DNA from 2 places in the Robertmurraya sp. FSL R5-0851 genome. Region 1 is predicted to be linked to the other one. Evidence: a T-box and tRNA genes for the amino acid it is inferred to sense, from the RefSeq annotation. Region 1 holds a T-box; the other holds one or more tRNA genes.

Region 1 (4,590 bases):
CGAGAATTTATTATTAAGCATAGTGACATCCTTACGAGCCAAATGATTGAAAGAAATTTGTCCAAGCTTTATGAGTATTCGACTCAATGCACGGAATGTACCGAATGTCCGAGCCTTGAGGGCTGTAAAAATATTATGCAGGGGTATCAGCCTCAATTAGTTCTTGTCCGTGGGTCTATTGAGATTCATTACGACCGCTGTCCTAGAAAGGTAATGTCAGACGAGAGAAGAAAAAGTGAGAAGCTCATTCAGAGTATGTATATGCCTAAAGAGATTTTACACGCTCGCTTTGCGGACCTTGATATGTCAGGTGATTACTCAGGTAGAATTGAAGCAATCTCATTAGCAGAGGAGTTTGTAGAAAACTACAATTCAAGTGTAAAACAAAAGGGACTTTATTTTTACGGTGAGTTCGGAGTTGGCAAGTCATATTTGCTTGGAGCAATTGCTAATGAACTCGCAAAAAAGAAGGTATCTTCTATGATTGTGTACTTCCCAGAGTTGATTAGGGAGTTAAAAGGATCAATTGGTGACTCGACACTCAATGATAAAATTGAAAAAGTGAAACGAGAACCAGTGCTTATGATTGATGATATCGGTGCTGAAACGGTATCAAGTTGGGCGAGAGATGAAGTGCTAGGAACGATTCTTCAATTCCGTATGCTTGAAAATCTGCCTACCTTCTTTACATCGAACTTTAACTTTAACGAGTTAGAGCATCATTTAACGTATAGTCAACGTGGAGAAGAAGAGAAGATGAAAGCAAGAAGACTTCTAGAGAGGATTAGATACCTAGCTCACCCTGTCCAAGTGGATGGTCCAAATAGAAGGAAATAGGAAATAAAAGAGCCAGTGGAAAAAGTCCGCTGGCTCTTATTCTATTTTGACCAAGTTCCCCATATACATGAAAGCAGAGACTGTGAAAAAGAACATGCAGTAGCATGGACATTTCAAACGTTGATTTCACCAAAAGGGGGGATTTGGTTGTTTGAGATCATTTTCCAAAATAAAGAGGATGCGAAAAGATTTCACCAATTGCTAAAGAATCACGCACAATCCTCACACCATTTGAATCATGAGACTCTTCTTATAGAAGATAAACATATAGTAAAATGCGATGGAAAACTGGAAGAAGTGGTTGTGAAAAAAGCATTTGGACAATTTATTCAGGAAATTAAATTAGTGGATTGGTCTCGAGAAATCTTAAAGAATCATTTTTGTTATGATGACGAACATGAACAGGAACAGATATTAGATATTATTACTGCAATTGTTGACGGAAACAGAAGAGAACTCTTATCGTTTGTCGATGTGAACACATTAAATAACTTGGTAGAATCAGCTATTAATGAATTATTCTCACAGCGCTTGTCTTTTTCGTTCGACTCTTTCCAGCGCTTTCGACTGCGTTCCATTACGACTCTTATAGAGAGTGTGGTGGAGGTTGCGATTGATGAGTATAAACTTGAGCAGGAATACCAAATCTTTGTTCATACACTCAGAGAGTTTTTAGCAGAACGGAGTTCAATCAAGAAGGTCATTCATTTAATTGTGTCTGATACGATCACCTTTTTTGACGAACAATTCTTTGAACTAAAAAGAAAAGAAATTTTGCAGCTAATTGATCGAAAACTACTTTCTAATCACCCAGTCTACATTGATAGTGTCACCATTGCACCGTTGCTTTCGATGGCTCCCCAAAGGATTTATTTGTACACTGACGAACCGGAGCAACCTTTGGTTCGAACGATTTGTAATCTTTTTGAGGAAAGAGTAGTGGTGGCAGCCATGAACTTATTTCATGATCGAAAAAGGAAATTCGCCTTTGCGGCTGATGAGAATTTCTAGATAGATACTTGCTTTTCCCTCATGAACAAACTATAATACGTACATAATAAGGTACAACTTCATGATATAAATGTTACGATGAGGACATGAGCGTTTTATTTACGGTTATCAGAGAGGGAAGGCATTGGCTGGAAACTTCCTAACACGAATGAACAGCTTACCACCTCTAAACATCAGCCTTGAACAATTGATTAAGTATGGGCTGACGGCTAAAGTCCGTTATCTATTTATCTAAAGTCACTTTTGATGATTGATTAAAGTGAAAATTAGGGTGGAACCACGTGTTGTTTATAAACTCGTCCCTTTCCGAGGGACGAGTTTTTTTATTTTTATTTTATATTTAGGAGGAAAATGGTTATGTCAAATGTTGTAAAGTTAACGTTCCCAGACGGTGCAGTAAAGGAGTTTCCGCTTGGAACAACAACAGAAGATGTTGCTGCCTCCATTAGCCCAGGGCTTAAAAAGAAGGCATTGGCTGGAAAAGTAGATGGCCAGTTGTATGATCTTAAACGTCCGATTGAGCAAGATGGAGCAATTGAAATTGTCACTCAGGATAGTGCGGATGCACTTGAAATCCTTAGACATAGTAGTGCCCACTTAATGGCACAAGCGATTAAGCGTCTATACAAAAACGTAAAGCTTGGTGTGGGTCCAGTTATTGAAGGTGGATTTTACTACGATGTAGATATTGAGGAATCATTAACACCAGAAGATCTGCCTTTAATTGAAAAAGAAATGAAAAAAATTATTAACGAAAACATTGAGATTGTTCGAAAAGAAGTTAGTCGTGATGAGGCTGTTCAGTTGTTCAAGGAGATTGGCGATGAATACAAGCTTGAGCTGATTGAAGCCATTCCTGCAGGAGAAACAGTAACTATTTATGAACAAGGGGATTTCTTCGACTTATGTCGTGGAGTTCATGTTCCATCGACAGGGAAATTGAAGGAATTAAAACTTCTGAGTATTGCGGGTGCTTATTGGAGAGGCGATAGCGATAATAAAATGCTTCAACGTATATACGGAACAGCTTTCTTCAAGAAAGAAGACTTGGCTGAACATCTTCGTCTACTGGAAGAAGCAAAAGAGCGTGATCATAGAAAAATAGGAAAAGAATTAAATTTATTTATGAACTCGCAAAAAGTGGGACAAGGTCTGCCAATGTGGTTACCAAAGGGTGCGACCATTCGTCGTATTATCGAGAGATATATCGTGGATAAGGAGTCACGACTTGGTTACGATCACGTGTACACACCTGTGATGGGAAGTGTTGATTTATATAAAACATCAGGGCACTGGGATCACTATCAAGAAGACATGTTCCCAGTTATGGAAATGGATAATGAGCAGCTTGTTCTACGTCCTATGAACTGTCCGCATCATATGATGATCTATAAGCACGGTATTCATAGTTATCGTGAGCTTCCAATTCGTATTGCTGAGCTTGGAACGATGCACCGCTATGAAATGTCTGGCGCACTTTCTGGACTTCAACGTGTACGTGGAATGACGTTAAACGATGCGCATATTTTCGTTCGTCCAGATCAAATCAAGGATGAATTCAAGCGAGTGGTAGGATTGGTATTAGAAGTGTACAAAGATTTTAATATCAATGATTACTCCTTCCGCCTGTCTTACCGTGATCCTGAAGATAAAGAAAAATATTTTGATGATGATCAAATGTGGGAAAAAGCTCAAAGCATGTTAAAAGAAGCGATGGATGACCTCGGGCTAAATTATTTTGAAGCAGAGGGTGAAGCGGCTTTTTATGGTCCAAAGCTTGATGTTCAAGTGAAGACAGCTCTTGGGAAGGAAGAAACCCTATCTACTGTCCAGTTAGACTTCTTGTTGCCAGAACGCTTTGATTTAAGTTATGTGGGTGAGGATGGGAAACAACACCGTCCTGTTGTTATTCACCGTGGGGTCGTTTCAACAATGGAACGATTTGTCGCGTTCTTGATTGAAGAATACAAAGGAGCTTTCCCTACTTGGTTAGCACCTGTACAGGTTCAAGTGATTCCTGTTTCTCCTGACGTTCATTTTGACTATGCAAAGCAAGTGCAAGAACTTCTACAGGCAGAAGGTATTCGCGTCGAAATTGATGATCGTAATGAGAAGATCGGTTACAAGATTCGTGAAGCACAAATGCAAAAAACTCCTTATATGCTAGTCGTTGGTGACAATGAAGTAGCTGAAAAGGCAGTGAATGTACGTAAATATGGGGAGCAAAAATCAGAGGTTGTTTCCTTTGAAACGTTTGTTGAAAACTTAAAAATGGAAGTAAAGCGCTAATGTTTTTCACAGAAGAGGATGTCTAATCATCCTCTTTATGTTTATTTTTTGAAAAGGTATTGCCACAAACGTATATTTTTGATACAATTCATTTCGTTGTGATAAAAAGTGTTTCGTTGACATGAATTATTTATTGTGATATAGTTGCTAAGGTAAATTGAATACGAGTTTGAGATAAAGAAGAAGCACCCGCTTCTCACCTGATTGACGCCAAAGCGCAGTTGGCAGGTTTTACGAAAAGGCTTATTACCGTATGGGTATCGTAAAGTGTGGGTGCATTCATCCGCACTTTTTTTATTTTTCTTATGAAAATGAAATCTTCTTAACCCAAACGTTGTATTCGCATTAAACCTTGGAGGTGTCCAGCTATTAGCAAAGACATGTTGTTGAACGAGGGTATTCGTGCCCGCGAAGTACGTCTAATTGATCAAAATGGCGAACAACTAGGCATTA
Region 2 (4,590 bases), 2.4 Mb from region 1:
AATTACCGTTTGAGTGATGGGGGGACGCAGGAGGATAGGGTAAGCGCGCTGTTGGATATGCGCGTCCAAGCAGTTAGGCTGATCACGAGGCAAATCCCGTGATCAAAAGGCTGAGCTGTGATGGCGAGGGAAATATAGTACCGAAGTTCCTGATTCCACACTGCCAAGAAAAGCCTCTAGCGAGGTAACAGGTGCCCGTACCGCAAACCGACACAGGTAGGCGAGGAGAGAATCCTAAGGTGAGCGAGAGAACTCTCGTTAAGGAACTCGGCAAAATGACCCCGTAACTTCGGGAGAAGGGGTGCTCTTCAGGGTGAATAGCCCAGAAGAGCCGCAGTGAATAGGCCCAGGCGACTGTTTAGCAAAAACACAGGTCTCTGCGAAGCCGCAAGGCGAAGTATAGGGGCTGACGCCTGCCCGGTGCTGGAAGGTTAAGAGGAGGGGTTAGCCTTAAAAGCGAAGCTCTGAATCGAAGCCCCAGTAAACGGCGGCCGTAACTATAACGGTCCTAAGGTAGCGAAATTCCTTGTCGGGTAAGTTCCGACCCGCACGAAAGGCGTAACGATCTGGGCACTGTCTCAACGAGAGACTCGGTGAAATTATAGTACCTGTGAAGATGCAGGTTACCCGCGACAGGACGGAAAGACCCCGTGGAGCTTTACTGTAGCCTGATATTGAATTTTGGTACAGCTTGTACAGGATAGGTAGGAGCCTGAGAAGCCGGAGCGCTAGCTTCGGTGGAGGCGTCGGTGGGATACTACTCTGGCTGTATTGAAATTCTAACCCTCACCCCTAAATCGGGGTGGGAGACAGTGTCAGGTGGGCAGTTTGACTGGGGCGGTCGCCTCCTAAAAAGTAACGGAGGCGCCCAAAGGTTCCCTCAGAATGGTTGGAAATCATTCGTAGAGTGTAAAGGCACAAGGGAGCTTGACTGCGAGACCTACAAGTCGAGCAGGGACGAAAGTCGGGCTTAGTGATCCGGTGGTTCCGCATGGAAGGGCCATCGCTCAACGGATAAAAGCTACCCCGGGGATAACAGGCTTATCTCCCCCAAGAGTCCACATCGACGGGGAGGTTTGGCACCTCGATGTCGGCTCATCGCATCCTGGGGCTGTAGTCGGTCCCAAGGGTTGGGCTGTTCGCCCATTAAAGCGGTACGCGAGCTGGGTTCAGAACGTCGTGAGACAGTTCGGTCCCTATCCGTCGTGGGCGTAGGAAATTTGAGAGGAGCTGTCCTTAGTACGAGAGGACCGGGATGGACGCACCGCTGGTGTACCAGTTGTCTTGCCAAAGGCATCGCTGGGTAGCTATGTGCGGAAGGGATAAGTGCTGAAAGCATCTAAGCATGAAGCCCCCCTCAAGATGAGATTTCCCATAGCGCAAGCTAGTAAAACCCCTGAAAGATGATCAGGTTGATAGGTCAGAGGTGGAAGCGCGGTGACGTGTGGAGCTGACTGATACTAATCGGTTGAGGACTTAATCTAAGATGCGGAAACGGCTTGGTCAGGGACGACAGGCATAAGATGAAGACTGAAAGAGGTCCTGACCTCTGGAAGGCTTTGGCTTATGACCCCGAGTCCCTAGCCGTTGGAGCTCGATTCCGCTTGGTGAACCCTCTGTATTTCTCCTTCTTCATTCATTATCTAGTTTTGAAGGAATGATTTTCTTCAATCATATAATCTAGTGGCGATAGCGAAAAGGTCACACCCGTTCCCATACCGAACACGGAAGTTAAGCTTTTCAGCGCCGATGGTAGTTGAGGGTTTCCCTCTGTCAGAGTAGGACGTCGCTAGGTTTAAAAATGGCCCCTTGGTCAAGCGGTTAAGACACCGCCCTTTCACGGCGGTAACACGGGTTCGAATCCCGTAGGGGTCACCAAGTTTTTTTACGAAGTGAAAATAACCAAGTTTTTTTACGAAGTGAAAATAACCAAGTTTTTTTACGAAGTGAAAATAACCAAGTTTTTTTACGAAGTGAAAATAACATTCCATTTCGGAGGATTAGCTCAGCTGGGAGAGCACCTGCCTTACAAGCAGGGGGTCGGCGGTTCGATCCCGTCATCCTCCATTAAGAATTTTTTCACGAAGTGAAAAATATTCATCCTTATATCACAAAGTGAAAATAACTTTCCATTATAATTTCTTCTATGCCGGCGTAGCTCAATTGGTAGAGCAACTGACTTGTAATCAGTAGGTTGGGGGTTCAAGTCCTCTCACCGGCACCACTTATACCGAGCCATTAGCTCAGTCGGTAGAGCATCTGACTTTTAATCAGAGGGTCGAAGGTTCGAGTCCTTCATGGCTCACCAAAGTTTTTTACTATAACTTTTTTTCACTATGCGGGTGTGGCGGAATTGGCAGACGCACTAGACTTAGGATCTAGCGCCGCAAGGCGTGGGGGTTCGACTCCCTTCACCCGCACCAATGTTTCTTTTATAGCCTATAAATTTTCCATATGCGGAAGTAGTTCAGTGGTAGAATACAACCTTGCCAAGGTTGGGGTCGCGGGTTCGAATCCCGTCTTCCGCTCCAAGAACTTCTTTTGCCGGGGTGGCGGAACTGGCAGACGCACAGGACTTAAAATCCTGCGGTAGGTGACTACCGTACCGGTTCGATTCCGGTCCTCGGCACCAATGCTTTTTACGAAGTAAAATAGCTTTCGTTAATACGAAGTAAAATATCCAACGATAAATTGCAAAGCAAAATAGGATTCAATAGATTATGAAGTAAATTTCTTATATGCGCCCGTAGCTCAATTGGATAGAGCGTCTGACTACGGATCAGAAGGTTATGGGTTCGACTCCTTTCGGGCGCGCCATTTCTATTAATATTTGTTTGGGGCCTTAGCTCAGCTGGGAGAGCGCCTGCCTTGCACGCAGGAGGTCAGCGGTTCGATCCCGCTAGGCTCCACTTAGATTTTTTCACGGAACGAAAGTGCAGTGAAAATAATCTTCATTAATTCACGGAACGAAAGTGCAGTGAATAAAATCTTCATTAAATTAACTTTGGCGGTGTAGCTCAGCTGGCTAGAGCGTACGGTTCATACCCGTGAGGTCGGGGGTTCGATCCCCTCCGCCGCTACCATAATAACTTATACTTTTGGAGGTATACCCAAGTCTGGCTGAAGGGATCGGTCTTGAAAACCGACAGGCGGGTCAAACCGCGCGGGGGTTCGAATCCCTCTACCTCCTCCATCTTTAAATAATATTTATTTTTCAAGTAAGACACTTGAAAAAAACTCTGGTCCCGTGGTGTAGCGGTTAACATGCCTGCCTGTCACGCAGGAGATCGCCGGTTCGATCCCGGTCGGGACCGCCATCTATACATAATTGAATAGTATTATGGCTCAGTAGCTCAGTCGGTAGAGCACGATGAATAAGCTACAAAGAAAAAACATCCAGCGTACCGATTGAAGATCGGGACGAAGGACGAAATAAGATTTTATCTAGGGTAATTATTAATAATCATGGCTCAGTAGCTCAGTCGGTAGAGCACGATGAGTAAGCTTCAAGGAATTAACATCCAGCGTACCGATTGAAAATCGGGACGAAGGACGAAATAAGATTTTATCTAGGGTAATTATTAATAATCATGGCTCAGTAGCTCAGTCGGTAGAGCAAAGGACTGAAAATCCTTGTGTCGGCGGTTCGATTCCGTCCTGAGCCATCTTTTTTTGAAGGGGTATAGTTTAAAGGTAGAACGAAGGTCTCCAAAACCTTTGGTGTGGGTTCAATTCCTACTACCCCTGTCAAATCACATGGCGGTTGTGGCGAAGTGGTTAACGCATCGGATTGTGGTTCCGACATTCGTGGGTTCGATTCCCATCAGTCGCCCCAATATTTACAATTTCTTCTTTGGGCTATAGCCAAGCGGTAAGGCAACGGACTTTGACTCCGTCATGCGTTGGTTCGAATCCAGCTAGCCCAGTACGAAAAGCGGAGCCGACTGTTTTGGTCCGACAAGCGCTGGAGGGGCACCTGCGGAAGTCATAAGACTTCAAAGGGGCACCGAAGCGACCTCGAGGACCAAGGAGGCGCAGCTGGACAATATAATATGCGGGTGTAGTTTAATGGTAAAACCTCAGCCTTCCAAGCTGATGTCGTGAGTTCGATTCTCATCACCCGCTCCATAAATACATATAACCTTGTTTCCAACACTAGAGTTGTTTCCAATGAAGCAGTCCTAGTGTTTTTTATTTTTTTAGATGTTATTCTCATAAAGAAAGGATAGATGCATAGCATCTATCCTTTTACCAATCTTGTGTATTTTCAAGTAAATGATCAATTTCAATTGTTGTGATGAATGAGAATCCCTCATCTTCAGTAAGGTCTCGAGTGGATTCTAACAATTCATCGATATCAGCTTTAATTAATCGCATAGTTATTTTCTCCTCTCGTGTATGTACGTTATTAAACATACCCTATTTCCTGGTCTACTAAACTTTTCGATGCGACGTTCTTCTTTATGGGGGTAAGAATAAAGAAATTATTAATTTGTTTCCCTTATCATGTTATGAATAAAATATGACCAAACTATTACTTAGCTATTAACAAATTAGGAAGAATCTCATTTTTAGTTGAAAAAAAGTTAT

What was found. The T-box of region 1 lies ahead of thrS (threonine--tRNA ligase). A T-box ahead of a tRNA ligase gene usually reads a tRNA of that ligase, here a tRNA-Thr.
Region 2: it encodes a tRNA-Thr, which carries the amino acid that the T-box ahead of thrS (threonine--tRNA ligase) is inferred to sense. The anticodon was not compared.

Annotation. Positions count from the first base shown of each region.
Region 1 is NZ_JBBOOE010000001.1:3,456,703-3,461,292, reverse strand. It holds gene dnaI (primosomal protein DnaI) at 1-837, shown strand, start outside; gene ytxC (sporulation protein YtxC) at 985-1,848, shown strand; T-box leader at 1,915-2,155, shown strand; gene thrS (threonine--tRNA ligase) at 2,206-4,137, shown strand; ribosomal protein L20 leader region at 4,309-4,438, shown strand; gene infC (translation initiation factor IF-3) at 4,518-4,590, shown strand, end outside.
Region 2 is NZ_JBBOOE010000001.1:1,100,957-1,105,546, forward strand. It holds rRNA gene MKX65_RS05630 (23S ribosomal RNA) at 1-1,484, shown strand, start outside; rRNA gene rrf (5S ribosomal RNA) at 1,680-1,795, shown strand; tRNA gene MKX65_RS05640 (tRNA-Glu) at 1,804-1,878, shown strand; tRNA gene MKX65_RS05645 (tRNA-Val) at 1,995-2,067, shown strand; tRNA gene MKX65_RS05650 (tRNA-Thr) at 2,149-2,224, shown strand; tRNA gene MKX65_RS05655 (tRNA-Lys) at 2,233-2,308, shown strand; tRNA gene MKX65_RS05660 (tRNA-Leu) at 2,339-2,423, shown strand; tRNA gene MKX65_RS05665 (tRNA-Gly) at 2,457-2,531, shown strand; tRNA gene MKX65_RS05670 (tRNA-Leu) at 2,544-2,632, shown strand; tRNA gene MKX65_RS05675 (tRNA-Arg) at 2,741-2,817, shown strand; tRNA gene MKX65_RS05680 (tRNA-Ala) at 2,837-2,909, shown strand; tRNA gene MKX65_RS05685 (tRNA-Met) at 3,007-3,083, shown strand; tRNA gene MKX65_RS05690 (tRNA-Ser) at 3,101-3,193, shown strand; tRNA gene MKX65_RS05695 (tRNA-Asp) at 3,242-3,317, shown strand; tRNA gene MKX65_RS05700 (tRNA-Phe) at 3,593-3,665, shown strand; tRNA gene MKX65_RS05705 (tRNA-Trp) at 3,677-3,747, shown strand; tRNA gene MKX65_RS05710 (tRNA-His) at 3,760-3,835, shown strand; tRNA gene MKX65_RS05715 (tRNA-Gln) at 3,855-3,926, shown strand; tRNA gene MKX65_RS05720 (tRNA-Gly) at 4,055-4,128, shown strand; gene MKX65_RS05725 (hypothetical protein) at 4,249-4,377, opposite strand.